DNA from 2 places in the Paenibacillus sp. GP183 genome. Region 2 is predicted to be linked to the other one. Evidence: a T-box and tRNA genes for the amino acid it is inferred to sense, from the RefSeq annotation. Region 2 holds a T-box; the other holds one or more tRNA genes.

Region 1 (15,153 bases), 3.5 Mb from region 2:
AGCGCGCCGAGCACGTCATGCTCGTTGATTTGGAACGAAATGATTTGGGCCGCATCTCCAAATATGGAACTGTCCGCGTGGATGATTTCATGGTCATCGAGTACTACTCTCATGTGATGCATATCGTGTCGGAGGTGGTCGGCGAGTTGGCCGAAGGAAAAGACGCTTTCGATGTCATTGCTGCAACATTTCCGGGAGGCACGATCACAGGGGCACCCAAGATTAGGACGATGGAAATCATTGAAGAGCTGGAACCGGTCAGACGGGGACCTTATACGGGGTCCATGGGGTGGATTGACTACAACGGCAATATGGAATTTAATATTATTATACGCACGCTGGTTGCGGCTCAGGGAATCGGACATGTTCAGGCGGGAGCGGGTATAGTGATCGATTCCGTTCCGGAACGCGAATATGTGGAATCCCTGAATAAAGCAAAAGCGATGTGGAAAGCGATAGAAGTTAGTGAGCAGAGCATGAGCCTAGGCCTTACAAATAGGGCAGACGAAAGGGGAGCTTAGCATGATTTTGGTTATCGATAATTACGATTCGTTCACGTACAATCTGGTTCAATATTTAGGTGAAATCGGAGAGGAAGTCATAGTTCGCCGTAACGATGAGATTGATCTTGCGGGTATTGAAGCTTTACATCCGGATCATATCCTGATATCGCCTGGTCCCTGTACGCCGAATGAAGCAGGAATCAGCTTGGCGCTGATCGATCATTTTAAGGGAGGCATCCCGATTCTCGGCGTATGCTTGGGCCATCAAGCCATCGGCCAGGCCTTTGGCGGTGATGTCATTAGGGCGGAGCGTCTGATGCACGGCAAAACGTCGCCGATTCTTCATGACGGCAAGACCTTGTTCGAAGGGCTTCCTTCACCATTTACCGCTACTCGCTACCATTCCTTGATTGTTAAACCCGAAACGCTTCCGGATTGCCTGGAAATCAGCGCACGCACCGAAGAAGGCGAAATTATGGGTATTCGTCATAAAGAGTATGTGATCGAAGGAGTTCAGTTTCATCCCGAATCGATCATTACCGATCATGGGCATCAAATGCTGCGCAATTTTATCCGGCGCAAGGTTGTCCAAGGGGTTTAGTCGATGAAAATAAGCATGAATGGCACAATTTGCGATGAAAAGGAAGCCGTGGTCTCCGTTTACGATCATGGTTTTCTTTATGGGCTGGGTTTGTTTGAGACATTTCGGACCTACCGAGGGCAACCTTTTTTACTTCCCGAGCATCTTGCCCGATTAAGGGATGGATGCAGGGAGCTGGGGATTGACTTTGTGCCGGATGAAAGACGAGTGCGTGAGCTCTTGTCCCTGCTGCTCCAGGAAAATGATCTGCCCAATGCCTATTTCCGTTATTCGATCTCAGCCGGGGTAGAAGCATTGGGGCTTCCTGCCGGCAATTATCAGCTTGCGTCAGAGATTATTTATATCAAAGCCCTTCCTCCAAGTGACGATGCAGCCTATACTAACGGTAAACCGCTCCAGCTCCTTAAGCTGCCGAGAAATACGCCTGAAGGCTCAAGCCGCCTTAAATCGTTTCATTATATGAATAATATTTTGGCAAAAAGAGAACTCCAAAGCTATGCATGGGCAGCCGGCTCAGAAGGTTTGATGCTTTCGAAGGAAGGCCACATCGCTGAGGGCATTGTCAGCAATTTGTTTTTTTTCAAGAATGGAACCTGCTGTACGCCCTCGCTGAATACCGGCATTTTACCGGGAATCACAAGATCTTTTATTTTAAAGCTGGCTCAGCGGAGTCAGTTTGCTGTAAAAGAAGGCTTGTACCGCTGGGAAGACCTTTTAGCTGCAGATGAGATTTTTTACGTAAACTCGATTCAGGAAATCGTCCCTGTCAGGCAGCTGTTCACCCCGGACGGGCGGAGCTATCAAGTGGGACAAGGCTTGCCTGGCGACTGCACACGCAGCTTGATGAGATTATATAAGGAAAGTACGGGAAGTGAGCTATGACACGAGTTTTGACATGCAGAGAGCATAAGCTTGAGCTGGGTGCAAGAACGATCATAATGGGTATCTTAAACGTAACCCCAGATTCCTTCTCCGATGGGGGCGAATACCTCGCACCGGATAAGGCGGTTGTTCGCGCACGTCAAATGGTTCTGGAAGGGGCGGATATCATTGACATCGGCGGTGAATCCACACGTCCTGGATATCTGAAAGTATCGGTTGAAGAAGAACTGCAGAGAGTCATTCCGGTTATTGAAGCGCTAAAGCGTGAGCTGAATGTTCCTCTCTCCATCGATACATATAAGTCGGAGGTAGCCAGACAAGCACTTGAAGCAGGAGCCCACCTCGTGAATGATGTTTGGGGCGGCAAAGAGGATCCTGACCTGCTGCGGGTGGCTGCTGATTACGATTGTCCGGTCATCCTCATGCATAATCGCAAGGATATGAATTACGGCGATTTTCTGCAGGATGTCCTTCATGATTTGCAGGCGAGTGTTGATCTTGCCATGCAAGCAGGCTTACTCCGGGATCAGATCATTTTGGATCCTGGCATTGGTTTCGCCAAGACACTCGAGCATAATTTATGGCTGATGAATCATCTGGATGCTTTAAACGGGCTTGGATATCCCGTACTGTTAGGAACATCGCGCAAAAGCATGATACGTAACATTCTTGGGCTGCCCCCGGATGATGTGGTAGAGGGAACGGCAGCAACCGTGGCTTTGGGTATCGCCCAAGGCTGTGACATTATGCGCGTCCATGACATTCTGCAAATGAAGCGGGTGGCGGTTATGACCGATGCTATAGTGAGAGGAGCACAGCGATCATGGATAAAATAAAGCTCACACGCATGGAGTTTTACGGGTATCATGGGGTTTTCCCTGAAGAGAACAAGCTGGGTCAGCGGTATTATGTGGATGCCGAGCTGATGCTTTCTTTGGTCAAGGCGGGAAGCTCCGATGACCTTGAGCATACCGTCAACTATGCGGAAGCTTTCTTTCTCATTCAAGGCATTGTTGAGGGACGAACGTTCAAATTAATCGAAGCTTTGGCCGAGTGTATTGCATCTGAGCTTTTACAAACTTATACTAGTATCAACCAAGTCACAGTTCGGGTGATCAAGCCGCACCCGCCTTTTCCTGTTCATTTTGAAGGAGTCACTGTTGAAATCACTCGAAAGCGAGCAGAATGAATGACCATTGAACAGCAGCAAGCTGCATCGGTTTATGTAGCGTTGGGCTCTAATATAGACAATCGTGAATCTTATTTGAAACAAGCAATTGCGGTTTTGTACCATCATCCTGAGATTGAAGTAAAGGCTTGCTCCAGCATTTATGAAACTGAGCCTGTCGGCTATGTAGATCAGGCTCCTTTTCTCAATATGGTGGTTGCGCTTTCGACCCGGATGACTCCGCAGCAATTATTAATAACTATGCAGGGGATAGAAACGAAGCTTGGAAGGACTCGAGACATTCACTGGGGTCCCCGGACGATTGACCTGGATATGCTGCTTTATGGCGATGAGCAGATGGTTAGTGAAGAGCTAACTTTACCGCATCCGCGGATGCTCGAAAGGGCCTTCGTTTTAATCCCCTTAATCGAGGTGCTCGCAAAACAAAATGGCGCCCACGAAGCCGTCTCCGCAGAACTGAAGAAACTGAAAGGAAAGGAAGGCGTCAAGGTATGGAAAAAAGTTCAATAGCCCAGCGCATTCGCGGTTTTCGCAAGTTAAAAGGTTTCACCCAGAATGAATTGGCCGAGGAGCTGGGCGTATCCATCGCCATACTTGGCGCCATCGAGCGGGGCACTCGCAAGCCGGATAGTAAAATGATCAATAATATTTCAAATATTCTGGGTATTGAACCGGAAGAACTGCTCGCCATAGCGAGTCGTTAAGATAATGCTTACGAAGTCAGTTTTGCTAAAGCAAAACTCTAAGATAATGCTTACGAAGTCAGTTTTGCTAAAGCAAAACTCTAAGGAGGTTAAGCTTTATGTTGAAAATAGGGAATGTGGAAGCCCCGAACAATGTCGTTCTTGCCCCCATGGCTGGTGTATGCAATCCGGCATTCCGTTTGATTGCCAAGGAGTTTGGCACAGGCCTGGTTTGTGCAGAGATGGTCAGCGATAAGGCGATCGTACACGGCAATTCTCGCACGTTGGAAATGCTGTATGTCGATGAGCGGGAGAAGCCGTTAAGCTTGCAAATTTTCGGCGGGGATACAGAAACCTTGGTTGAGGCTGCCAAGGTAGTGGACCAGCACACGAATGCCGACATCATTGATATCAATATGGGCTGCCCGGTGCCCAAGATTACAAAATGCGACGCAGGTGCCCGTTGGCTGCTGTCGCCTGAAAGAATTGAAGAGATGATCTCCACGGTAGTGGCTGCTGTAAGCAAGCCGGTTACCGTGAAGATGCGGATCGGCTGGGATTCAGAGCATATCTACGCGATTGAGAATGCGAAAGCTGTAGAAAGAGGCGGCGGCAGCGCGGTAAGCGTGCATGGCCGGACTCGTGAACAGCTGTATACCGGCAAAGCGGATTGGGATATTATCCGTGACGTGAAGCAAGCGGTATCTATTCCGGTCATCGGAAACGGAGACGTGGTTACACCCGAAGACGCGAAACGGATGCTCGATCACACCGGTGTCGATGGTGTGATGATTGGCCGCGGCGCTCTCGGCAATCCATGGATGCTATACCGCACCGTGCAATATTTGACCACGGGTGAACTGCTTCCCGAGCCATCGTCGGAAGAAAAAATTCGCATCGCGATTTTGCATATGGATCGGTTGATCGATCTCAAGGGTGAGCATGTAGCTGTCAAAGAAATGCGCAAGCACATGGCGTGGTACCTTAAAGGGATGCAAGGCGCAGCGAGAATTAAGGATATAGTCATGGAAACGACCCGAAGAGATGACATGGTTGCGACATTAAGCGAATATGTGCAGAATCTGCAGGAAGAATCCGCTGTCATCCAATGATTTCAAAGGAATTGGCTTTGATTGACATTTCTATAACGTTGCAATATAATCAGTCAATATTAAAGTGTCATTTTGAGGGCTTCGTTTAATATAGTTACTATTAGTGAATTCATCCGAATTGAATCAGCTCGTTCAAAACCCCAACTTTTTTGCTAACGGAATTGATTCAACGAAATGAAAATTTTTCACATGACGGGAGAAAGATTGGGAATGAGTGAAAAAGAAGTCATTCTAACGCAAGAAGGCTTGAAGAAGCTGGAAGAAGAGCTGGAACACCTCAAATCGGTTAAACGCCGCGAAGTCGCAGAACGTATTAAAGTCGCGATTGGTTACGGGGATATCAGTGAAAACTCCGAATATGAAGATGCCAAGAATGAACAGGCTTTTGTAGAAGGCCGAATCATTACTCTCGAAAAAATGCTGCGCAATGCGCGGATTATCAATAATGATGATGTGAATACCGATACGGTCAGTGTAGGCTCCATCGTCACGCTTAAGGATATGGAATTTGGTGACTTGGTTGAATACAATATTGTGGGAACAGCGGAATCAGACCCGTTTAATAATAAAATTTCAAATGAAAGCCCGGTAGGGAAAGCTCTGATAGGCAAGCAAAAGGGAGCTAATGTCGACGTTAATGTGCCTGCTGGCGTTATCCAATATCAAATTATAGATATCAAGAAGTAAAGTGCAGCCGTGTACATTTGGAAAAGCTTCCTACCGGAAGCTTTTTTCAGGTTTAACCAAGATTAGGAGATGAAACAATGAGTCAGGAACAAGAATTGAATGAATTGCTCGTGATCCGCAGGGGCAAGCTGGACGAGCTTCGTGCTCTGGGGATTGACCCCTTTGGCCGGAAATATGTGAGGACTCATACTGCTCAAGAAATTCTGGATGCTTATGATGAGCAAAGCAAAGAGGATTTGGACGCAGCTGAAGTAAAAGTCAGCATTGCCGGGAGAATTATGCAAAAAAGGGGCATGGGTAAAGCCGGCTTTGCTCATCTTCAGGACCTTTCGGGTAAAATTCAAATATATGTGCGGGAAGATGCGGTCGGGGAAAATGTGTACGAGGCCTTCTCGATTTTGGATTTGGGGGATATCATCGGCGTAAGAGGAGTCGTTTTCAAAACAAAAACAGGCGAGACTTCCATTAAAGCTAATTCTGTTGAGGTCCTGACCAAATCGTTAATTCCGCTGCCGGACAAATTCCACGGCCTAAGTGATGTTGAACTGCGTTACCGTCAAAGGTACGTGGATTTGATCATGAGCGAGGAAGTTCGCGAGTCTTTTGTCCTCCGATCCAAAATCATTCAATCCATGCGCCGCTACTTGGACTCAAATGGTTACCTGGAGGTGGAGACACCTACGTTGCATTCGATTGCTGGGGGAGCTTCCGCGCGTCCTTTTATCACTCATCACAATACACTGGATACGCAGCTGTATATGCGTATTGCCATTGAACTTCATTTGAAGCGCCTGATCGTCGGCGGTCTTGAGAAGGTCTACGAAATTGGACGTGTATACCGTAATGAAGGTGTTTCTACGCGCCATAATCCGGAATTCACTATGCTTGAGCTTTATGAGGCTTTTGCAGACTATAAAGATATTATGGAGCTTACAGAGAATCTGATTGCTCATATCGCGCAAGAAGTTTTGGGCACAACGACGATCCCTTATCAGGATTACGAAGTCAATCTGGCCGTTGGATGGCGCAGGGTTTCTATGGTGGATGCCATTAAAGAGGTTAAAGGCGTTGATTTCAACGTTCAAATGTCAGATGAACAAGCACACCAGTTGGCCAAGGAGCATGGAGTCAAGGTCGAGCCTCGTATGACTTTTGGACATATCGTCAATGAGTTCTTTGAAACCTTTGTTGAAGAAACGTTGATTCAACCTACCTTTATTTATGGGCATCCGCTGGAGATTTCACCTCTTGCCAAGAAAAATCCGGAGGATCCGCGATTTACGGATCGCTTCGAGTTATTTATTGTGGCACGCGAGCATGCCAATGCATTTACTGAGCTTAATGATCCGATTGATCAAAGAGCGCGTTTTGAAGCTCAGCTTGTGGAGCGCGAGCAGGGCAATGACGAAGCACATGAAATGGATGACGACTTCATCCGCGCTCTGGAGTATGGCATGCCGCCGACTGGCGGTTTGGGGATCGGTATCGACCGTTTGGTGATGCTGCTGACCAATGCTCCTTCTATTAGAGATGTTCTGTTGTTTCCATTGATGCGCGAGCGTCAAGGTGAGTAAATATGGATGGTTTTTGAGGCATCCTTGGATGTCTCAAAAATCCTCTAAATAAAGCTTGCAATTGGCCTGTCAAACATGTTATCTTATAAAAGTCGCCGCTAAAAAGCGACAGTAACGAAACTGTTGGAACAGATTTTGTCTGGGAAGACATACAAGTTGCTATTGAGCTGGCGCCATGATATATTAGTCTTCCGGCTTTCGAAAGAGAGTCGCTGAAGAGAGAGTTATTGTTCTTTGAAAACTGAACAACGAGTGAAGAAGCGATCGGCCTTAGGCCGATCAAAAACGAAGGAAATCTCAGCGATGAGATCAACTCAAAACGAGAGAAATCTCGCCAGTTTACAATTTTGAGCTGTTTAAGCTTGAGAATAAAAGCCGCATGGACTTATGGTTCGTGTGCAACTTTATTGGAGAGTTTGATCCTAGATCAAATCACCAATTCGGAACTTTTATTGGAGAGTTTGATCCTGGCTCAGGACGAACGCTGGCGGCGTGCCTAATACATGCAAGTCGAGCGGATTGATCCCTTCGGGGATGAGTCAGCGGCGGACGGGTGAGTAACACGTAGGCAACCTGCCTGAAGGATCGGGATAACTATCGGAAACGATAGCTAAGACCGAATAATTGGCGCTTTCGCATGAAGGTGCCATGAAACACGGAGCAATCTGTGGCCTTTGGATGGGCCTGCGGCGCATTAGCTAGTAGGTGAGGTAACGGCTCACCTAGGCGACGATGCGTAGCCGACCTGAGAGGGTGAACGGCCACACTGGGACTGAGACACGGCCCAGACTCCTACGGGAGGCAGCAGTAGGGAATCTTCCGCAATGGACGCAAGTCTGACGGAGCAACGCCGCGTGAGTGATGAAGGTTTTCGGATCGTAAAGCTCTGTTGCCCTAGACGAACGAGTCAGAGAGTAACTGCTCTGGCTGTGACGGTATAGGAGAAGAAAGCCCCGGCTAACTACGTGCCAGCAGCCGCGGTAATACGTAGGGGGCAAGCGTTGTCCGGAATTATTGGGCGTAAAGCGCGCGCAGGCGGTTCAGTAAGTTGGATGTTTAAAGCCGGGGCTCAACCCCGGTGCGCATCCAAAACTGGTGGACTTGAGTGTAGGAGAGGAAAGTGGAATTCCACGTGTAGCGGTGAAATGCGTAGAGATGTGGAGGAACACCAGTGGCGAAGGCGACTTTCTGGCCTATAACTGACGCTGAGGCGCGAAAGCGTGGGGAGCAAACAGGATTAGATACCCTGGTAGTCCACGCCGTAAACGATGAGTGCTAGGTGTTAGGGGTTTCGATGCCCTTGGTGCCGAAGTTAACACAGTAAGCACTCCGCCTGGGGAGTACGCTCGCAAGAGTGAAACTCAAAGGAATTGACGGGGACCCGCACAAGCAGTGGAGTATGTGGTTTAATTCGAAGCAACGCGAAGAACCTTACCAGGTCTTGACATCCCCCTGAATAGTTTAGAGATAAGCTAGGCCTTCGGGACAGGGGAGACAGGTGGTGCATGGTTGTCGTCAGCTCGTGTCGTGAGATGTTGGGTTAAGTCCCGCAACGAGCGCAACCCTTGATGTTAGTTGCCAGCGAGTAAGGTCGGGCACTCTAACGTGACTGCCGGTGACAAACCGGAGGAAGGTGGGGATGACGTCAAATCATCATGCCCCTTATGACCTGGGCTACACACGTACTACAATGGCCGGTACAACGGGAAGCGAAGGAGCGATCTGGAGCGAATCCTTAGAAGCCGGTCTCAGTTCGGATTGCAGGCTGCAACTCGCCTGCATGAAGTCGGAATTGCTAGTAATCGCGGATCAGCATGCCGCGGTGAATACGTTCCCGGGTCTTGTACACACCGCCCGTCACACCACGAGAGTTTACAACACCCGAAGTCGGTGGGGTAACCCGCAAGGGAGCCAGCCGCCGAAGGTGGGGTAGATGATTGGGGTGAAGTCGTAACAAGGTAGCCGTATCGGAAGGTGCGGCTGGATCACCTCCTTTCTATGGAGACTTGAGCGCTGCGATGCGCTCAGTCAAGAAGGCTTAGCCTTCACAACTTCTTCTTCACTCGTTGTCAGTTTTGAGAGGGTAATGCCTTTCTCGTAGCTGTGGTGAGAACCACCAGGCTGCACTCGTTTGGTGACGATGGCGGAGGGGAACCACGCGTTCCCATCTCGAACACGACCGTTAAGCCCTCCAGCGTCGATGGTACTTGAACCGCAGGGTTCTGGAAGAGTAGAACGTTGCCAAGCGAACCCCACAAGCGGATGCTTTCGAAGGGCTTCTTCGAAAGCACGCAGGTGGGTTTTTATTTTGAAGACATGTTGAAAAGAAGGAAGCGATGCTAACGCAAAACTCAGCAACGCTTACGAAGTAACATTTGCTCTGCAAATGTCAGTAACGCTTACGAAGTAAGTTTTGCTAACGCAAAACTCAGCATCGCTTACGAAGTTACATTTGCTCCGCAAATGTCTGAGGGCCCTTAGCTCAGCTGGTTAGAGCGCACCCCTGATAAGGGTGAGGTCGGTGGTTCGAGTCCACTAGGGCCCACCATAACATCCCTGCAAAGGGAAACATCCCATGGGGCCATAGCTCAGCTGGGAGAGCGCCTGCCTTGCAAGCAGGAGGTCAGCGGTTCGATCCCGCTTGGCTCCACCAAAATGCCCTTTTAAGGTCGAATTTCCAAGAAATATCGACTTGAAAAGAGCCTGCAAGATGTGATAAGATGTTTGTTGCCGCTGATCAGGCGGTGAATCAAACGAGTCACAACAAGCAAATAAGTTGATAACCACGCAGCGCCTTGCGCCCTACTGGTTACAACGATTGTTCCTTGAAAACTAGATAGCGAAACGAACAAAAAGCGTGAAACTTAGAGCGTGACAACCTAACGGTTGCACGTAATTCCTTTAAGCATCATTTGTGTCACAACAAATGAATGTTTCTAGAAACCGTCTGAGATCTAACGATCGATAGACACTGGTTAAGCTAGAAAGAGCACACGGAGGATGCCTAGGCACTAGGAGCCGAAGAAGGACGTGGCGAACGACGAAATGCCTCGGGGAGCCGTAAGCAGGCTTTGATCCGGGGATGTCCGAATGGGGGAACCCGGCTGCGGTAATGCGCAGTTACCACTATCTGAATTCATAGGATAGTTGGAGGCATACCCAGGGAACTGAAACATCTAAGTACCTGGAGGAACAGAAAACAAAAGTGATTCCGTCAGTAGCGGCGAGCGAACGCGGAGAAGCCCAAACCAGGGAGCTTGCTCCCTGGGGTTGTAGGACGTTAACATGGGGTTAGCTTGGTAGGTGAAGAGGTCTGGAAAGGCCCGGCAAAGAAGGTAAAAGCCCTGTAGCCCAAACCAAGCGAAACCCCTAGACGGATCCTGAGTACGGCGGGACACGTGAAACCCCGTCGGAATCCGGCAGGACCATCTGCCAAGGCTAAATACTCCCTAGTGACCGATAGTGAAGCAGTACCGTGAGGGAAAGGTGAAAAGCACCGCGGAAGCGGAGTGAAAAAGAACCTGAAACCGTGTGCTTACAAAAAGTCAGAGCACTTTCTATGTGTGATGGCGTGCCTTTTGTAGAATGAACCGGCGAGTTACGTTTGCATGCGAGGTTAAGTTGAAAAGACGGAGCCGCAGCGAAAGCGAGTCTGAATAGGGCGCATGAGTATGCAGGCGTAGACCCGAAACCGTGTGATCTACCCCTGTCCAGGGTGAAGGTGAGGTAACACTCACTGGAGGCCCGAACCCACGAATGTTGAAAAATTCGGGGATGAGGTGGGGGTAGCGGAGAAATTCCAATCGAACTCGGAGATAGCTGGTTCTCCCCGAAATAGCTTTAGGGCTAGCCTCGGATAAACGAGTTGTGGAGGTAAAGCACTGATTGGGTGCGGGGCCCGCCAAGGGTTACCAAGTCCAGTCAAACTCTGAATGCCACAAACTTAGATCCGGGAGTCAGACAGTGAGTGCTAAGATCCATTGTCAAGAGGGAAACAGCCCAGACCATCAGCTAAGGTCCCCAAGTGCGTGTTAAGTGGGAAAGGATGTGGAGTTGCCCAGACAACCAGGATGTTGGCTTAGAAGCAGCCACCATTGAAAGAGTGCGTAATAGCTCACTGGTCGAGTGACTCTGCGCCGAAAATGTAACGGGGCTAAACACGCCACCGAAGCTATGGCTGGCGCGAACAAGATTCGCGCTTGGGTAGGGGAGCGTTGTATGTACGTAGAATTCTGACCGTGAGGACAGGTGGAGCGCATACAAGTGAGAATGCCGGTATAAGTAACGAAAAGATCAGTGAGAATCTGATCCGCCGAAAGCCTAAGGTTTCCTGAGGAAGGCTCGTCCGCTCAGGGTAAGTCGGGACCTAAGGCGAGGCCGAAAGGCGTAGTCGATGGACAACAGGTGGAAATTCCTGTACCACCGTAGCCGTTATGAGTGATGGAGTGACGCAGAAGGGGAAAGACGCGAGCGGATGGAAGAGCTCGTCCAAGCAGTGAGGCTGGTGTGCAGGTAAATCCGCACATCGATAAGGCTGGGCTGTGATGGGGAGGGAAAATTACAGTACCGAAGGTCATGTACTCAAGCTGCCAAGAAAAGCTTCTAGCCAGGCGAAGGTGCCCGTACCGCAAACCGACACAGGTGGGCGAGAAGAGAATTCTAAGGCGCGCGGAAGAACTCTCGTTAAGGAACTCGGCAAAATGACCCCGTAACTTCGGGAGAAGGGGTGCCTCGGTAGGGTGAATAGCCCGAGGGGGCCGCAGTGAAAAGGCCCAAGCGACTGTTTAGCAAAAACACAGGTCTGTGCGAAGCCGCAAGGCGAAGTATACGGGCTGACGCCTGCCCGGTGCTGGAAGGTTAAGAGGAGTGGTCAGCCGCAAGGTGAAGCTATGAATTGAAGCCCCAGTAAACGGCGGCCGTAACTATAACGGTCCTAAGGTAGCGAAATTCCTTGTCAGGTAAATTCTGACCCGCACGAATGGCGTAACGACTTGGGCGCTGTCTCAACGAGAGATCCGGTGAAATTTTAATACCTGTGAAGATGCAGGTTACCCGCGACAAGACGGAAAGACCCCATGGAGCTTTACTGCAGCTTGATATTGGACTTGGGTACGATCTGTACAGGATAGGTGGGAGCCGTAGAAGCCTGAGCGCCAGCTTAGGTGGAGGCGCCGTTGGGATACCACCCTGATCGTACCTAGGTTCTAACCTGGTACCGTGATCCGGTATGGGGACAGTGTCAGGTGGGCAGTTTGACTGGGGCGGTCGCCTCCTAAAATGTAACGGAGGCGTTTAAAGGTTCCCTCAGAATGGTTGGAAATCATTCGCAGAGTGCAAAGGCATAAGGGAGCTTGACTGCGAGACAAACAGGTCGAGCAGGGACGAAAGTCGGACTTAGTGATCCGGTGGTACCGAATGGAAGGGCCATCGCTCAACGGATAAAAGCTACCCTGGGGATAACAGGCTTATCTCCCCCAAGAGTCCACATCGACGGGGAGGTTTGGCACCTCGATGTCGGCTCATCGCATCCTGGGGCTGAAGTAGGTCCCAAGGGTTGGGCTGTTCGCCCATTAAAGCGGTACGCGAGCTGGGTTCAGAACGTCGTGAGACAGTTCGGTCCCTATCTGTCGCGGGCGCAGGAAATTTGAGAGGAGCTGTCCTTAGTACGAGAGGACCGGGATGGACGTACCGCTGGTGTACCAGTTGTCTCGCCAGAGGCATAGCTGGGTAGCTATGTACGGAGGGGATAAGCGCTGAAAGCATCTAAGCGCGAAGCCCCCCTCAAGATGAGATTTCCCAATCAGTAAGACCCCTTGTAGACGACGAGGTAGATAGGTTCGAGGTGGAAGTGGGGTAACCCATGCAGCTGACGAATACTAATCGGTCGAGGGCTTAACCTAAGAGCTTTCCGGAGGAAAGCTGGCTTCGGAAGCAAAACTAATTTCACGCTAATGTTCGTTTCGCTGCTAGTTTTCAGGGAGCAATATTTCCTGCCTGAAAGTATTCAAATAGCTTGGAGAGATACCCAAGTGGCTATAAGGGGACCCTCTGCTAAGGGGTTAGACTGCGTAAGTGGTGCGAGGGTTCGAATCCCTCTCTCTCCGCCAGTTTTAATTTTATATCTTTTTTCTGTTTTCCTTATGTGGCGGCGTAGCTCAGCTGGCTAGAGCGTACGGTTCATACCCGTGAGGTCGGGGGTTCGAGCCCCTCTGCCGCTACCATATTATTTTTTTGTCCAAATGGAGGCTTAGCTCAGCTGGGAGAGCATCTGCCTTACAAGCAGAGGGTCGGCGGTTCGATCCCGTCAGCCTCCATACTTTTGCCGTTGTAGCTCAACTGGTAGAGCAACTGACTTGTAATCAGTAGGTTGGGGGTTCAAGTCCTCTCGACGGCACCATTTGGTGCACTTATTTTTTTTGGAGCTGTGGTGTAGAGGCCTAACATGCCTGCCTGTCACGCAGGAGACCGCGGGTTCGAATCCCGTCAGCTCCGCCATTATTTTTTTGGCTCCAGTGGGAACTCTAATTACATAGGGCTCGGTAGCTCAGTCGGTAGAGCAGAGGACTGAAAATCCTCGTGTCGGCGGTTCGATTCCGTCCCGAGCCATTTTTAAGCTGGAGGATTAGTGAAGTGGCTAAACACGGCAGACTGTAAATCTGCTCTCTCTGAGTTCGGTGGTTCGAATCCATCATCCTCCACCAATCCCTTATGAGACATTAGCTCAGTCGGTAGAGCACCTGACTTTTAATCAGGGTGTCGTAGGTTCGAATCCTACATGTCTCACTTTTATATCATAACAGGACAAAAGACCCCGAGAGGGGTCTTTTTTGGCTGATCAGAAAGTATAAGTATTTCTAAGCTTATCTTGCTTCGCATCAACCTTGACAATCGCGCGTCAATTAGGATGACCTTGCCGTTTATTCTTGGTTGACCGCTACATCAGCATTTCCTGTGGTTCTTCCAGCAGGTCGGTAACAGATTTCATTTTTTGCGCGATGGAGCTCGCTTTATCCCGGCGGTCATCAATCTTGATGGAGGTGGAAACGCGTCCGGCCCCAAGGTTGAAAGGAATCTCGTGAAGAACCCGAATCACCTCAAAAAGTCGTTCAAGCGAACCCTCGATGATCGTGCTCATGGGAGTCAATTCATACAGGATTCCGCTTTGCTTTTCCAATTCTCTTTGGATATCTGCGACATACCGGCTAAGGCTGGTAGAACCTGTCCCGATCGGGACAATGGTCAATTCTGCAATGGCCATGCTAATCATCACCTCAACAGAGAGTATTCTTCCTTGTTTCTTTATTGTAACGGACATGAGGCTGAACAGCAATTTTTGCTAAAATAAGGGAATTCCATCTCGCTATTTATTCGAGGGCATCGTCTGTACATAAGGATAAGTTAATCCTCCATAGGGCATGACGGCAATGTTGCGCCCTGATTGTTCAAGTCTAAGAGATAAAGTGTGATTCAAATCGGAAACAGGATGGAAACCCATTAGTCGGACCAAAGCTTCAGGCATCTGAGAAAACAGATAAACGGGATGATGCTGTAAAATGCTGTCGATATGCTCGATTTTGTGGGCGCCAAGGACAAATTTTTCCTTTAGCTTGGCCAGCATAATCTGTCGGTCGCCTATTGTTTCCACCCAATGCTGGAAAATGCCATTGCCGAACAGTTCTTCGCACTGAGCGACCAGGACAAGGGAGCCACCTGGCCTGGTGATAGCCGCCGCATTAGTCAAAGCTTTCAAAGCTTGATACAGCTGCGTGTCCTTGGGATGGCCGCCTGCCGAAACAAGCACAACATCATAGAGATGCGGCGCCTCCACGATAAATCGTGAGCGCGCTGCCTCTATGCCTGCACGATGAGCCGCGATCACATCCCCGGCGAAGGCATCCAGGACATTGCGCTCATGGTCTACG
Region 2 (15,153 bases):
TCATAACTGTAATGTAATAGGCTCGAAGAATACTTTTGGGATATGGAGAGAGCAGCCGTGACCGTAACCATTTATGATGTAGCACGTGAAGCCGGAGTTTCAATGGCAACCGTTTCCCGGGTAGTGAATAACAATCCGAACGTGAAGCCGCAAACCCGCAAGAAAGTATTCGAAGCGATTGAACGGCTCGGTTATCGTCCGAACGCTGTGGCTAGAGGTCTCGCCAGTAAGAAAACAACAACTGTGGGTGTAGTCATCCCGGATATTTCTAATTCAATTTTCGCCGAGGTTGCTCGCGGAATTGAAGATATCGCAAATATGTACCATTACAATATCATTCTTTGTAACGCTGACAAGAAGAAGGAAAAAGAAATCCGCGTCATTAATACACTGCTCGAAAAACAAGTGGACGGCCTGCTCTTCATGGGGGGAGTCGTGACGGATGAACATATTCAGGCTTTCCGTACATCATCCGTTCCTGTCGTACTTTGCGGGACGAAGGATGAGGCTTCAAGTATTCCTTCTGTTGATATTGACCACGAGCGCGCTGCTTATGATGCAGTTCAGGTACTCATTGCTCAGGGACACCGGGATATTGGCATGATCTCCGGCACACTGGAGGATCCGGCAAACGGTTTTGCCCGTTACCAAGGCTATAAGAAAGCATTGGAAGCTGCGAACATACCCATGCGAGAAAATTTCGTGCGAATAGGCAACTATCGTTATGAATCCGGCATAGAAGCAACCAAATATTTCCTGGAGCTTAACCCGCACCCAACCGCGATATTCTCGGCAACAGACGAAATGGCTATAGGAGCCATACATACGATTCAAGACAGCGGACTTAAGGTGCCTGATGACATCTCAGTCATCAGTGTAGACAACATCCGCATGGCCTCCATGGTAAGGCCGCTGCTTACTACGGTGGCACAACCGATGTACGACATTGGCGCCGTATCCATGAGGCTGTTAACGAAGCTGATGAACAAGGAAGCAACAACGGATAACCATCAAGTCGTGTTACCGCATGAAATTATCCAACGCAATTCGGTGGCTCATCTTTAATGAGCCATCTTTTTATTTTGTCATGTCAAGGCTAACAGGTTAAGAAAGGGGAGAGGCTGATGCCATTCGCGAAAATTGCGCTCATCGGAGCGATGAATGAGGAAATTGAGCTGTTGATCCATCATATGGAGCAGGTAAAAGAGTCCGCCAAAGCTGGTGTGCTTTATCGGGAAGGACTTTTCCATGGCAAGCGAGTAGTCGTCTGTAAATCGGGTGTTGGCAAAGTCAATGCAGCCGTAACGACGCAAATTTTGATTGATCAATTTGCCGTGGAAGCTGTTATTTTTACCGGAGTAGCAGGAGCGCTCGATCCCGAGCTGAACATCGGGGATATCGTCGTTTCCAGCGAGTGCATGCAGCATGATATGGATGTAACGGCACTAGGCTACCCGAGAGGCGTCATCCCGTACCAAGAAATATCCATATTTGCTGCGGATTCCGGACTGGTCGACTTGGCAACTGCTTCCGGCAGCAAGCTTTTTCAGGGAAGAATCAAGCAGGGCAGGGTGCTTTCCGGTGACCAGTTTATAGCTGATCGAGATGTAGTGAGTCAGCTTCATACTGAACTGAAAGGTGCATGTACGGAGATGGAAGGATCAGCGGTCGCTCAAGTTTGCTCGATGAATCAGATTCCATACGTTGTCATCCGATCGATGTCTGACAAAGCGGACGGCTCCGCGCATGTCAATTTTGCCGAATTCACGAAGCAAGCTTCCGAGAATTCGTACAAAATTGTGGAGGATATGATTCGTCAGCTTTGATGGGACCTGTGACGGAGCAAAATCAGGAACTGATTAAGTGAAACCGAACCGGATAGTGGGGGCAAAACAGGAAACCGAAACTGGATTAATTTGAAAAAAAAATTGTTGGAAGAATGTTTTTCATTCTTCTAGGAAGCAAATAAAATGATCAGCTTCCTGGAACGATGTTTTTCATCTTTCCAGAGGTTCCCTATGAGCAGCGAGGAGATGAAATGGCACTGGAACGATGATTTTCAATGATTTTCATCGTTGTGGAACCGAGAAGGAAGGTGATCCTTTCTGCAAGAATGATTTTCATTCTTGCAGAAAGGGGATGCCAAGTTGTTGTGCTAACAGTATCCATGATTCAGAAAAACGATCGGCAGCCCAACCGGACTCGACCTAATCCAACAATCCAACTCGAGCAAACCAACCCGAACAAACCAACCCGAGCAAACCAACCCGAACAACCCAACCCGAACAACCCAACCCGAACAAACCAAAACGAACAATCCAACTCGAGCAAACCAACCCGAACAAACCAAAACGAACAACCCAAAACGACAACCCAACCCGATCAAACCAACCCAAAACAACCAACCGAAAACGTGCTGATTGCCAACAAATTTACGAAATTTTGGTTCCTGTTATTGTTCATTTCGGCAGGGTGATACGACACCTGATTTTTAGACGCTTAGATAGCAGTCTAATCGCGGTCGAGTCGACCAGCACCGCGCTCCAGCGCCGCTATTTCAAGTACATCATCGCCAGCTCCTTGATCTGGCGATTCCGCTCCTGGATCTCCTGGCGCCGCGGAATCGGCGCCCAGGTCGCGACCGGGTCGAGCCACGTGCGCGGCAGCTCGACCGGGCTCTTGCCCTGCCAGGCGTCCAACCACGCCTGGGGCAGCTCAAGCTGGGGCTCTGCATCCAGCTGACCCACAAGAGCCTGCTCGCTCATCACGAGCCAGAGCAGGCCCCAAGCCCGCGGCACGACACGCCAGATGTCGTACCCACCGCCCCCGAGCGCAACCCAGCGCCCTTCGCACCATTGGTGCGCAAGGCTGTGGATCAGCTCGGGCATGGCCTTGTACACGCGCATGGAGCAATGCACATGCGCGAGCGGGTCGAAGGCATGGGCGTCGCAGCCATGCTGGGAGACCAGGACATCCGGCTGGAAGCGCGAGATCGCCGAGGTCAGCACCTCGCCGAAGCATTCCAGCCACGAGTCATCCTCGGTGTAGGGCTCCACGGGGATGTTCACGTTCGTGCCGAACGCGTCGCCTTCACCGCGTTCGCTCACAGCGCCAGTGCCGGGGAACAGGTATTTCCCCGTCTCATGAATCGACACCGTGCATACCTGGGGGTCGGAGTAAAAGCTCCACTGGACGCCATCCCCATGATGCACGTCCGTATCCACGTACAGCACTTTGGCTCCGTACGTCGCCTGGATATGCGCAATCGCCGCGGAGGCGTCGTTGTAGACGCAGAAGCCGGCGCCTTTGCTTCGCATAGCGTGATGCAGCCCGCCGCCCAGGTGCATGGCGTGGGGGGCTTGGCCGGACATCACGAGCTCGGCAGCGTTAATCGAGCCGCCGACTATACTCGAGGTGATGCCGTGCATCCCGGGGAAGAAGGGCGTATCATCGGTATCGAGCCCGAAGCGTCCCGCCTCGCTGAGCCAATCCGCTGCCGGTGATGGAAGGCTAAGCGCTTTCACGGCATCGATATAGGCGGACGAGTGGACTCGCAGCAGCTCCTCCTCCAAAGCAGGGCGCGGCTTTCGCAGCGCTGACGGAGGTAGCGCTCCCGCTTTTCGCAGCAGATCGACGGTAAGCACAAGCCGCTGCTGATTAAAGGGATGCTCGTCGTTAAATCTATATTCAACTTGATGCTCATCATAGATAAAGACGGGATTCTTGGTGGAATCTCCCATTTTCCATATTCCTCCTGGTCAGACGGCCTTATGATCCTAGTACATAAATCGTTGATGAAATCGGATGCGGTCAAATTGCTCGACGGAGGACTGAGGTACTTTCCTTCCGATTCGGACCATCAAACAATTGGCGGGGTGGGAACAAATTTCCGGATCGTCCGTTGCAAACCAGACCATATCGACGCTCTTCATCAGCTTTTCCATCATTTGGCGGTAAGCCCAAACGGTAAGCCCGCTTTTTTCCAAATCCCAATGCCAATAATACTCGGTTGTAAAACAGATCACATTCTCCATCTGATTTTCCTGAAAAGCCAGCTGAATCATCCTTTTGGCAAGGCCCATAAAACGATAGTCGTCCGCAACCTCAATAGCTCCAAGCTCGACCAATTCTTCCATATGTCCTTCAGACCATCGTTCAATCTCATCCGGATAATGGAAGGTCACATAGCCCACAATGGTTGGGCCGTCCCGAGCCAAAATGATCCGCCCTTCCGGCAATCGGGCAATTTCCACCAAGGCTTCATGCTGTTCCCTAGGACGCCGAAAGGCATCGAGCTGCGAGTGCATTGTCAAGTCCATGAGGCTCCCGGGCGATACTGGCCCTTCTATCAAAATCTCCTTGCGATCAGGTGCTGGGAGGAAGCTGTACGAGTGATACAGTTTCATATGCTGCACTACACGAGCCCTCCTTTTCCAAAAAATCATAAAATGTTTATCCTCTTCATTGGTTCACGAAAGTTTCCTTCTTCTGAAGGCATAGTTCACTTATAACATATTTTTCAAAGGATTGAAAAGCTTCAAAAGGAATAGTCGAACAATTGAGCATATGCTATAATAAAAGACGGTCATGAAGGCTTCGCATCAACCTTGATAAACGCGCTCGACATTTAGGCTGGCGCAGCCGTTTATCATTGTAACAAATTTGCTCAGTGTAAGCGTTTTATAAAAATCAGGAGGGTTTTGTACATGGATCAATTGAACGAAGAAATCATTGCAGCTTCTGCTCCTAACCCTAATTTAAAAAACTACGTGGCCGCTCGCGCCAATTTTAATTGGGCAGAGGTGGAACGCAGCTTTTCATGGTATGAGACAGGTAAGGTCAATTTAGCTTATGAAGCCATTGATCGGCACGCGGAATCTTCCAGGTCGGAGCAAATCGCCTTATATTACAGCGACAGCCAAAGGGAAGAAGCCGTTACTTTTGCCCAAATGAAAGACAGATCCAATCAGTTTGGCAATGTACTCCGTAAGCTGGGCATCGGAAAAGGGGAGCGCGTATTTATTTTTATGCCGCGTACGCCGGAGCTGTATTATTCTTTACTGGGCATTATCAAGGTGGGTGCGGTAGTAGGTCCATTATTTGAGGCCTTTATGGAAACGGCTGTACGTGACCGATTGGAGGATAGTGCGGCTGTTGCAATCATTACAACACCTAGCCAGCTTTCCCGAGTGCCTGTAAGTGAATTGCCGCATTTGAAGCACGTGATTCTCGTGGGTGAAAATCTGGAGTTAAGCGATGGACAAGTTGATTTTTATAAAGAAATGTCATCTGCATCCCCTGAACTGGATATCGAGTGGGTCGACCGTGAAGACGGTTTGATCATTCATTATACCTCCGGCTCCACTGGTAAGCCCAAAGGCGTTTATCATGTACATAACGCTATGCTGCAGCATTATTACACAGGCAAAGTCGTGCTTGATCTGCAAGAAAACGATATTTATTGGTGTACGGCCGATCCCGGCTGGGTGACAGGTACCTCTTACGGTGTTTTTGCTCCTTGGCTAAATGGGGCGACCAACGTCATTCGTGGAGGCCGCTTTAGTCCGCAAGATTGGTACGGAACCATCGACAAGTATAAAGTAACTGTGTGGTATAGTGCTCCTACTGCATTCCGGATGTTAATGGGAGCGGGTGATGAGACGGTAAAACAGTTCTCCCTTTCTTCGCTCCGTCATGTCCTGAGTGTAGGAGAGCCGCTCAACCCAGAGGTAGTGCGCTGGGGATTGAAGGTTTACGGACAGCGTATTCATGATACCTGGTGGATGACCGAGACTGGCGCGCAGCTGATTTGCAATTATCCGAGCATGCCGATCAAGCCTGGCTCCATGGGCCGTCCGCTTCCGGGTACAGATGCTGCTATCCTCGACGATGCGGGAAATGAGCTTCCTCCGATGCGTATGGGCAACCTGGCTATCAAAACGCCTTGGCCTTCCATGATGCGCAAGATTTGGAACAATCCCGCCAAGTTTGAAGAGTATTTACGTATCCCGGGGTGGTATGTCTCCGGTGATTCCGCTTATCGTGATGAAGAGGGCTACTTCTGGTTTCAAGGCAGGGTGGATGATGTGATCAACACAGCCGGAGAGCGAGTAGGGCCTTTTGAGGTAGAAAGCAAGCTGGTTGAGCACCCCGCGGTCGCAGAGGCTGGGGTCATTGGCAAGCCAGATCCGATGAGGGGTGAAATTATCAAAGCTTTCATCGCATTGCGCGAAGGATATACCCCATCGGATGAATTGAAAGCGGAAATTTCCAAGTTCGTCAAGGAAGGCTTATCTGCACATGCGGCTCCGCGCGAAATTGAATTCAAGGATAAACTGCCTAAAACACGCAGCGGCAAAATTATGCGACGTGTGCTTAAAGCCTGGGAGCTTAACCTGCCAACTGGTGATTTATCAACAATTGAGGATTAATCGATTGAAAGTATAAAGCCCTCGTTCCCGGAACTTATCGGGAACGAGGGCTTTCTCATTTAACCTCTACTGCGGCTGACGGATTGGATTCTCCAATATCGTTAATGGCGATAACTCTATAAAAACCGGAGTATGTGATTGAAAAATAATGAAATTCCGCTCCGTCCCTGACGGAGCCCAGCTTATTATAAGTTCCGTTCGCTTTATTGCTGTAATAAAGGTCATACGTTCTAACATTATCCTTTGATGGATTAGGCGTCCAGCTGATTACAAGACTTGCACCTTCTGCTTTAGTCTTCAGTCCTAAAGGAGTTGATGGGACCGTCTTGCTGCCTGTTCCAATGCCCGGAGTAGGACTCGTACCCGGCTTTGTACTTGGTTTCACCCCGTTGTCACCTGGAGCAGCTGTCCCCCCGGCTGGGGGAGTAATGATGCCGCCTCCCATGAATCCGTCGGTAGACACATATTGATTGGGGGTTGATTCCTTGCCAGCTACATCAACGGCAGTTACATAATAACTATTCACGGTCGAAGGTGGAACCTGATCCGTGAATTTAGGTTCCGCTCCGGCAAGCACCACATTGCCCCCGACCAAATGGAAACCTGAGTTATTGTCAGAACGATATAGGCGGTATCCAACGACATCCTCATTTGTACTTGGTTGAAAAGTAATGATAGCCGTATTGCCCGACTTGGATGCAACCATCGTGGATGGAGAGTTAGGGGCTTTTCCATCCTCCACCCGCGGATCTGTTTCGGACGGCGCATCATTGTCATAGTCGAGGGGCTTGTAGCTATCCAGCGGTTTCCGTTTGTCTTCCGGAAGCTTTTTCAAGAGAACATCCAATTCCTTCAGTAGATCCCCAATGGGTTTTTCCCTCTTTATGACCATTTTTTGCTGAACAAATTCCGTCGGAGTTCCAGGCTGAGCAATGTAGTTCAAGCCATTGTATGAGATGATGCCCATATTTACCATGACATCGTCTTGCTGCGTAGGCAGATATTTTTTGTTGAAAATATCGGTTACGGCGTGACCGCTTTGAGTTGTCATTTCACTTGGCAGCTTTCCGGATAAATCGGATACGGTTGCTTCCACGATCCCGTCCGGTTTTTTAAATGCTTTATTTGGAAACAGCTCCGGCTTTTTCTCGACAGCCATATTCATCACTAATGCCCAGATGTCTTTGGCATGCTGCGTTTGCTTCAGCTTCGAGCTGAGCTTGTTAATCGGTTGATCATAGCCGACCCAAACGCCAACGGTTATATCGGGTGTGTAGCCCATAAACCAAGCGTCAGCATCATCCTGGGTTGAGCCTGTTTTGCCTGAAATTTGGATCTTGCCATAGGATTTGAACTTTTTCATCAGGTCTGTCGCTGTTCCTTGGCTGCTGTCGCTGATCACGGTTTTCATCATGTCTGTAATCAGATAGGCCGTTTGCTCGGAAAAGACCGTAGACGGTTTTTGCTCGTGCTCATAAATGATTTTTCCGTTGCTGTCGGTTATTTTGCGGATCATATACGATTTGTTAAAAACGCCTTGATTTGGAATCGTCGCATAGGCATTGGTCAATTCCTTCACGGAAGTCCCGTATTTTAATCCTCCAATAACTCCGGTTTGCGCGTAATAGTCTTCTTTTTGAATCGAGGTAATGCCTAGTTTTTTGGCAAAACTCCAAGCTTCATCAATGCCCACTTTGTCCAGAAAGAGCTTGATGGCCGGAATGTTGTAAGATTGATTGAGTGCTCTTCTTGCTGTAACCAAGCCATGGTACTTGCTGTCCCAGTTCTCCGGAATATGAAAGCCTTTTGAGCCATCCTTCAAAATAACGGGCACATCATCGATAACGCTTGCTGGTTGAATAGCTCCTTTATCCAAGGCGGGTATATATGCCGCGATGGGTTTCATGGTAGAACCAGGCTGCCTGTACGCCTGAGTCGCATGATTGAGCTGCTCTTTGAAAAAATCGCGGCCTTCAATCATCCCGAGAATGGCACCTGTCTTATTATCAAGCATAATGGCTCCAGTTTGTTCCATTCCTTTTTTGGGATCATCCGGAGCAAAGTTCTTGGGTTCCTCGGCAATGTCATGCATGGAATCATATAAGGTTTTATCAATGGTTGTATACACCTGATATCCACCGCGAAGAAGCTGGTTTTGTACGGCTTTTAAAGCCTCTTTATAAGCGGCTGCATTTTTTAGGGGATCTACATTTGGATATTGCTGTTTCAGTATAATCTCCGCCGCCTGTTGTTCCACTTCGACCATCAGGTAGGGATAAGTGGTATAAGCTTTTTGGGATGGAGCAGGCATCGATGCCTTCAAATCAAATTTTAAAGCGGCTTGATACTGATCCTGAGTAATTTTTTGCTCTTCGAGCATGCGCTTGAGAACAAGCTGCTGTCTTGTAACGGCTTTGCCGAAGCCTTCCGGATCAAACTCCGGTTTGCTGGTAAAAGCTGAATAATTGGATGGCTGCTGAGGCAAACCCGCTAAATATGCAGCTTGGGCAATATTTAATTGTTTTAAATCATCGATGTTAAATAGTCCTTTGGCCGCAGCTTTAATCCCGTACAGATTGTAGCCGCTAGAGCCGCTTCCATAAGGGATTTTGTTTAAGTAGGCCAGCATAATTTCATCTTTGGACATCACGCGCTCTATGCGCAGTGCGAGCAGAAGCTCCCGTGCCTTGCGGCCGTCATCGCGGTCCAGCGTTAAAAAAACCCGCCTGGCCAACTGCTGGGTAATGGTGCTTCCCCCGGTTTGCACATCTTCGTTTCGCACCTTTTGAGTGACGGCTCTGACGATACCTCGGAGATCTACTCCGTAATGATTGTAAAAATCCTTGTCTTCAATCGCTAATACAGCATCCAGCATAACCTGCGGTATATCCGACAGCCCAACAAGTCGCCGGTCTTCCTCCGTTCGAAGCTGGCCGATCACACTGTCGTCTTTAAAATAGGCAAAGCCAGTGACTGCGTTTTCCTGCATGGTTTGACGTATGTAGTCATTGCTGCGAATCGGGTCATTCTTAACCAGAGCACTCACATAACCAAATGCTGCCGACCCTCCAAGGATCGCAGCCAGTAGAATTGCGACAGAAGTCCATTTAATAGTATGATAAAAAATTTTAAATGATATCCTTACCCAAGGTTGATTCATCTTTGCGAGTAATTTGCGCATAGTTATCATAATCCTCCTTACTCGGTACATTATACCATACAGGAGGAGAAATTTAGAAACTCCGCGCAGAAAATCATGCAATTATCGTTTGACATTCAACGCTATTTCGTGATATAAAATTTAAAACAATATTCAAATGCAATGAAGGATCAGCAGTAGCTTGGATGTGGATGCTTTCAGAGAGCCGATGGGTGGTGCGAATCGGTACCTGCATGTGAGTGAATTACGGTCCGGAGCAGCAGAAGGGAACTCATGAGGTTACGCTCATGAAAGTAGCTTTTGGCCCGGGAATCCCCGGTTATCCAAGTTCGAGTGAAAACGGCAGGCATTTGCCCGCATTTGGCTTTTTTTACAGCTTGATGTGCAGCCGTTTTAATTAGGGTGGTACCGCGAGTCAAGTCTTCTCGTCCCTTTGTGGATAAGAAGGCTTTTTATTTTGCCAAAAAAGGAGCATTGGAACATGAACATTTTGGAGGATTTGGAGTTTAGAGGGTTGCTTTATCAAACGACCAATCGCGAAGGGCTTCAGAAGAAGCTGGATTCGGAACCGGTTGTGCTTTATGCAGGATTTGATCCAACCGCGGACAGCTTGCATATCGGGAGTTTGCTTCCGATTTTGATCCTGAAGAGATTCCAGCTGGCCGGGCATATCCCTCTGGCCTTGGTGGGTGGCGGAACAGGCCTCATTGGCGATCCGAGCGGAAAAGCGGCTGAAAGGACACTCAACACTACAGACACCGTAAGCGCTTGGTCTCAGCGATTGAAAGATCAGCTTTCCCGGTTTCTGGATTTCTCGGACAGGCTCCCCAATCCTGCAGAATTAGTGAACAATTACGATTGGCTTGGCAGCTTGAATGTGATTGAGTTTTTGCGCGATATCGGCAAGAATTTTACGGTCAACTATATGCTGGCCAAGGACTCGGTCGATTCAAGAATAACGAAGGGGATTTCCTTCACGGAATTCAGCTACATGATCCTGCAAGCTTATGACTTCCTGCAGCTGAATCAGACGAAGAACTGCTCTTTGCAGGTTGGCGGGAGCGATCAATGGGGGAATATCACCGCAGGACTCGAGTTGATCGGCAAGACAACCGATAACAGAGCCTACGGGATCACCATGCCGTTGGTTATGAAGAGTGATGGGCAAAAGTTCGGCAAGACAGAGGGCGGCGCCATATGGCTGGACCCTGCTAAAACTTCTCCATACCAGTTCTACCAGTTTTGGGTGAACACGGACGATCAAGATGTGATTCGTTTTATAAAATACTTTACTTTTCTTAGTAAGGAAGAAATTGGCCGATTGGAGCAAGAAGTGAAGCTGCAGCCGGAGAAGAGGGAGGCTCAGCGGGTTCTTGCCTCCGAGGTGACGAAGCTTGTTCATGGAGATGAGGCTTTGCGAAGTGCGATGAACATAACACAGGCTCTCTTTAGCGGCAATATTCAAGAGCTTACCCAAGCTGAAATTGAAGAGGCGTTTAAAGATGTGCCTTCCACTACCTTGGAAAATGATGAGCTCAGCGTGATTGATTTGCTGGTTGCTGCCGGAGCAGCCTCTTCCAAGACCCAAGCTCGCAAGGATATCGAAAGCGGAGCTGTTACCATCAACGGAAACCGCTTGAATGATTTAGAGAATAGAGCAGCCGATCTGGGACGAATTGGCGGAGCTTATTTAATCATTCGGCGCGGGAAGAAAAATTATTACTTGATTCAATTCAACAATTAAAAAGCTGACAAAGAAAAAACCCTCAAGGGAGTTCGGATCCTTGAGGGTTTTAAGTAAGTTGATTAAGTATAAGTTTTCTAAACTTATCCTGCTTCGCATCAACCTTGACAAACGCGCTCGTCTTTTAGAACGGCGCAGCCGTTTATCCTTGTTAACGGCTGTAGAACTCGACGATTTGCTTCTCGTCAATTTCTTGCGGAAGCTCCAAACGCTCAGGAAGACGAGTATACTTGCCTTCCAATGCGGAATCATTATATTCCAGGTAAGCTGGCAGGTAATTGCGGTTAGCCAGAGCTTCTTTAATGGAAGAAAGATTTTTGCTTCTTTCACGCAGGCCAAGAGTGTCGCCTGTAGAAACGATATAAGAAGGGATATCTACTTTCTTGCCATTTACTAATACGTGACCGTGTGCTACCAATTGGCGAGCGCCTGCACGACTGTTGGCAAATCCCAGACGGTAAATCAGATTGTCCAAGCGGCTTTCAAGCAATACCATGAAGTTCTCGCCTGAAATCCCTTGAAGCTTGGAAGCTTTGTCGAACAGGTTGCGGAATTGCTTCTCGCCCAAACCGTACATATGGCGAAGTTTTTGTTTTTCTTGCAATTGAACACCGTAGCCGCTCAATTTTTTGCGTTGACCGGGACCATGCTGGCCTGGAGGGAAAGGACGTTTCAATTCTTTGCCGGAACCGCCAAGGGAAATGCCAAGACGACGGCTTAGTTTAAATTTTGGACCTGTATAGCGTGCCATGTTAGGAAAAACTCCTTCTTTGTCTCATATAGTTGATTGAGTTGGTTGGTTATGTGAATGCATGTGTCTGGTTTTGCTTACGAATCCTCTGGATTCCCTGACAAGAGAGTTCAGCCGCTGTCTTGGCAGGAGCAAAATCAGTGAGGGTGAACACATGTGATTTCACTATGAATCATGTTGGTACTCGACTACTAATTTTATAAAAAACCTTTTGGATTGTCAAGTGCTTGGAAGAGCTGAAAAGGAGAGAGGAATGGGGATAATCCTCTCAGATTATTTGACTAATAGCCAGCTAAGTTCTAAACTGGTGGGAAGTCAACCGTGCGTTTTTACTCGATTGAAAGGTAACCAAAAGAGTAAGCGTTGGAGAAGGCAGGTCGAATGGTTTTGAAAAATCTATTAAACAAGCGTGTTCTTTCCTGGACCATCCTGCTCGTCCTATTGACGGGTTTAATCTATTTTTTATTTTTTACAAGAGTCGGCGTGATGCTGACTCACAGCAATATGCATCAATTATCCGAAAATGTAAAATCACTGGGCATTTATGGTCAAATCATTGGGGTTCTCATGGTATTCCTGCAGACATTTTTCCCATTTATCCCGTTCGTCGTCGTCGCAGGAACGAATGTCGCGATTTTCGGATTCAAAGATGGATTTATCGTCAATTATATAACGTCCGTTCTCAGTGCAGTCAGTTTTTTCTATGCTGCCCGATATTACGGGCATGCCTGGGTGACTCGCAAGCTGCAGCGCTTTCCTTTTTTAATTCCGTTTAGCAAGCGGATGGAGACCCATGGTTTTTTGTATGTGCTTTTGGGTCGGTTCATTCCCGTTCTCCCTTCATCGGCAATTAATCTGGCTGCTGGCGTTACAGGTACACGCTTTGGAGCATTTTTAGCGGCGACCGTCATCGGCAAGCTTCCTATTATTTATTTGGAATCGCTGATCGCTCATGATCTTTTTCATTTCCGCAAATATAAGGATCGGTTGCTGCTGCTTCTGCTCATTTTTGCACTGCTGATTTTTCTCGGCCATTGGTTCCAAAAGAAGCTCTCGTCCAAATCTGAAGACGATAAAAAATGAGCGTTTTACTCTGTTTTGCAGGAATTTTATGTTGGACTTTTATTTACCTGCAAGTTATCATAAGAGATGTAAAATGATGACTATTGAAAATGGAGGAATACAAGATGCCAAGTGCCAATAACGCTGCAATTGTAGACATTTCCCAAACCGCTAACAAGTTCAGATCTTCCATCGTATTGCAATATGAAAATAAGTATATCGATGTGAAAAGCATTCTCGGGTTATTCACTACCCTGCTCAGCTCGAGCACCTATGATCTTCACGTACACGGGCCCGATGCAGATGAAGCCAAGAAAGCTATGAGTGAAGTGTTTGCCAAGTATAACCTGGGCGTCAATGTAATAGAAGATTAACCATCTATCAGGAGGTATTTCCGGAGCTGACCGGGAATACCTTCTCTTGTATATTGCTTTGATTTCGCTTAATATAGAGCATAGAAGGACGGATGACTTAGCGCACGGGGGGATATGGATGTCTTCAACTGATCTATTGCTTCATTTAAATCATAAAGCCCATTATCTTCTTCAAGAAGATGCAGATAAAATTGAGAAGCTCATAGAAGTTCAGATGGAAAATTTGACAACTCGTCAATGTCCGCTGTACGAAGAAGTGCTGGACACCCAGATGTACGGCTTATCGCGTGAAATCGATTTTGCCATTCGTGCAGGTCTGATTACTGTGGTGGCCGGCAAGGAAATTATGAGCAAGCTTGAACGCAATTTGGCTCAGCTGTATGAGGCTTTAAACGCAAAAAAATAACCCCTCAGGGGTATTTTTTTTGTCCGTTGATATGAAAGTATAAGTTATTCTAATCTTATCTTGCTTCGCATCAACCTTGACAAACGCGATCGTCATTTAGGACGCCGTAGTCGTTTATCCTCGGGACTTGCTTTAAACCAGGAAGAACACGACTCCCAAAACACCATATACAATCATGAGCAGCAGTCCTTCGTACCAATTAGTGGACCCATCCTGAATGATCGATTGGGTGATGATGACGGCTACCGCGATAGCAACCAGCTCATAGGTAGTGAAAACGATATCCATGGTGTTGCCCATGAAGAAACTGGCCAAAATAAGGACAGGAGCGACAAATAAGGCAATCTGCAAGGAACTGCCGATGGCAATTTCAACGGCTGCGCCTACCTTGTTTTTCATAGCCATCATGACGGCTGCGCTATGCTCGGCAGCATTGCCTATAATGGCAATCAAGAAGGCTCCAACAAACAATTCGGACAGTCCGAATTTATGGGTGACTTCCTCCAAGGTGCCAACGAGCCATTCGCTGGTGAAACCGACCATGGCTGTAGAAAGCACCAGAAACAGGATCGAAGTCCGTTTGGACCAAGCCGGCTCGCCATGCTCGACAACCTCATCGGCAAGGACACTTTTGTGGGTAACCATTGAAAATAACAGCCACAGCAGATAAGCGGCAATGAGCACGCAGGCCACGATTAAACTGGTAGTAGTTATTTCAATTCTTGTCAGGCTTCGGGCAAAAATTGCAGGAATGAACAGGGCAATGATAGCGAGCAGCATCAGTGAAGCGTTATGGGAAGCAAGCTTCTTATTGAAATGCTGTTCTTTAAATTTCAGTCCTCCCGCGAACAAGCTTAAACCTAGCACCAACAGCAGGTTTCCGATAATGGCACCGGTTAGGCTGGCTTTGACAATCTCGAATAAACCGTCTTTGACCAGGAAAATCGCGATGATCAGCTCCGCCGCATTGCCGAATGTGGCATTCAAGAACCCTCCCATTCGCTCTCCGGCATAATGAGCCACGCTCTCCGTAGCTTTCCCAAGAAAACCGGCCACAAAAACAATCGCTATGCAAGAAATCGCAAATTGAAGAGTAGTGCTTAGATGTGTGTAATGCGCCAGGCCACTGAGAATAAAGCTGGTGACTAAACCGATATTAAACAATTTCCCTCTCAACGATGGACCCTCCGAAAGAACAGCAATTTCACAAGCTTTTTAAACTTAT

Evidence for each region. The T-box of region 2 lies ahead of tyrS (tyrosine--tRNA ligase). A T-box ahead of a tRNA ligase gene usually reads a tRNA of that ligase, here a tRNA-Tyr.
Region 1: it encodes a tRNA-Tyr, which carries the amino acid that the T-box ahead of tyrS (tyrosine--tRNA ligase) is inferred to sense. The anticodon was not compared.

Annotation. Positions count from the first base shown of each region.
Region 1 covers NZ_FNSW01000001.1:3,821,917-3,837,069, forward strand. The annotation lists gene BLV33_RS18795 (anthranilate synthase component I family protein) at 1-521, shown strand, start outside; gene pabA (aminodeoxychorismate/anthranilate synthase component II) at 523-1,104, shown strand; gene pabC (aminodeoxychorismate lyase) at 1,108-1,986, shown strand; gene folP (dihydropteroate synthase) at 1,983-2,822, shown strand; gene folB (dihydroneopterin aldolase) at 2,810-3,175, shown strand; gene folK (2-amino-4-hydroxy-6-hydroxymethyldihydropteridine diphosphokinase) at 3,176-3,685, shown strand; gene BLV33_RS18825 (helix-turn-helix domain-containing protein) at 3,667-3,879, shown strand; gene dusB (tRNA dihydrouridine synthase DusB) at 3,978-4,970, shown strand; gene greA (transcription elongation factor GreA) at 5,181-5,657, shown strand; gene lysS (lysine--tRNA ligase) at 5,735-7,231, shown strand; rRNA gene BLV33_RS18845 (16S ribosomal RNA) at 7,681-9,227, shown strand; rRNA gene rrf (5S ribosomal RNA) at 9,362-9,478, shown strand; tRNA gene BLV33_RS18855 (tRNA-Ile) at 9,703-9,779, shown strand; tRNA gene BLV33_RS18860 (tRNA-Ala) at 9,809-9,884, shown strand; rRNA gene BLV33_RS18865 (23S ribosomal RNA) at 10,205-13,131, shown strand; tRNA gene BLV33_RS18870 (tRNA-Ser) at 13,247-13,338, shown strand; tRNA gene BLV33_RS18875 (tRNA-Met) at 13,376-13,452, shown strand; tRNA gene BLV33_RS18880 (tRNA-Val) at 13,473-13,545, shown strand; tRNA gene BLV33_RS18885 (tRNA-Thr) at 13,553-13,628, shown strand; tRNA gene BLV33_RS18890 (tRNA-Asp) at 13,650-13,726, shown strand; tRNA gene BLV33_RS18895 (tRNA-Phe) at 13,765-13,837, shown strand; tRNA gene BLV33_RS18900 (tRNA-Tyr) at 13,848-13,932, shown strand; tRNA gene BLV33_RS18905 (tRNA-Lys) at 13,942-14,014, shown strand; gene BLV33_RS18910 (MTH1187 family thiamine-binding protein) at 14,166-14,489, opposite strand; gene larA (nickel-dependent lactate racemase family protein) at 14,592-15,153, opposite strand, start outside.
Region 2 covers NZ_FNSW01000001.1:320,844-335,996, forward strand. The annotation lists gene ccpA (catabolite control protein A) at 58-1,065, shown strand; gene BLV33_RS01580 (5'-methylthioadenosine/adenosylhomocysteine nucleosidase) at 1,125-1,826, shown strand; gene BLV33_RS01585 (hypothetical protein) at 2,063-2,476, shown strand; gene BLV33_RS01590 (acetoin utilization protein AcuC) at 2,553-3,740, opposite strand; gene BLV33_RS01595 (GNAT family N-acetyltransferase) at 3,777-4,415, opposite strand; gene acsA (acetate--CoA ligase) at 4,707-6,431, shown strand; gene BLV33_RS01605 (transglycosylase domain-containing protein) at 6,487-9,612, opposite strand; T-box leader at 9,745-10,027, shown strand; gene tyrS (tyrosine--tRNA ligase) at 10,073-11,335, shown strand; gene rpsD (30S ribosomal protein S4) at 11,487-12,086, opposite strand; gene BLV33_RS01620 (TVP38/TMEM64 family protein) at 12,468-13,169, shown strand; gene BLV33_RS01625 (HPr family phosphocarrier protein) at 13,274-13,522, shown strand; gene BLV33_RS01630 (Fpa/YlaN family protein) at 13,641-13,928, shown strand; gene cax (calcium/proton exchanger) at 14,061-15,104, opposite strand.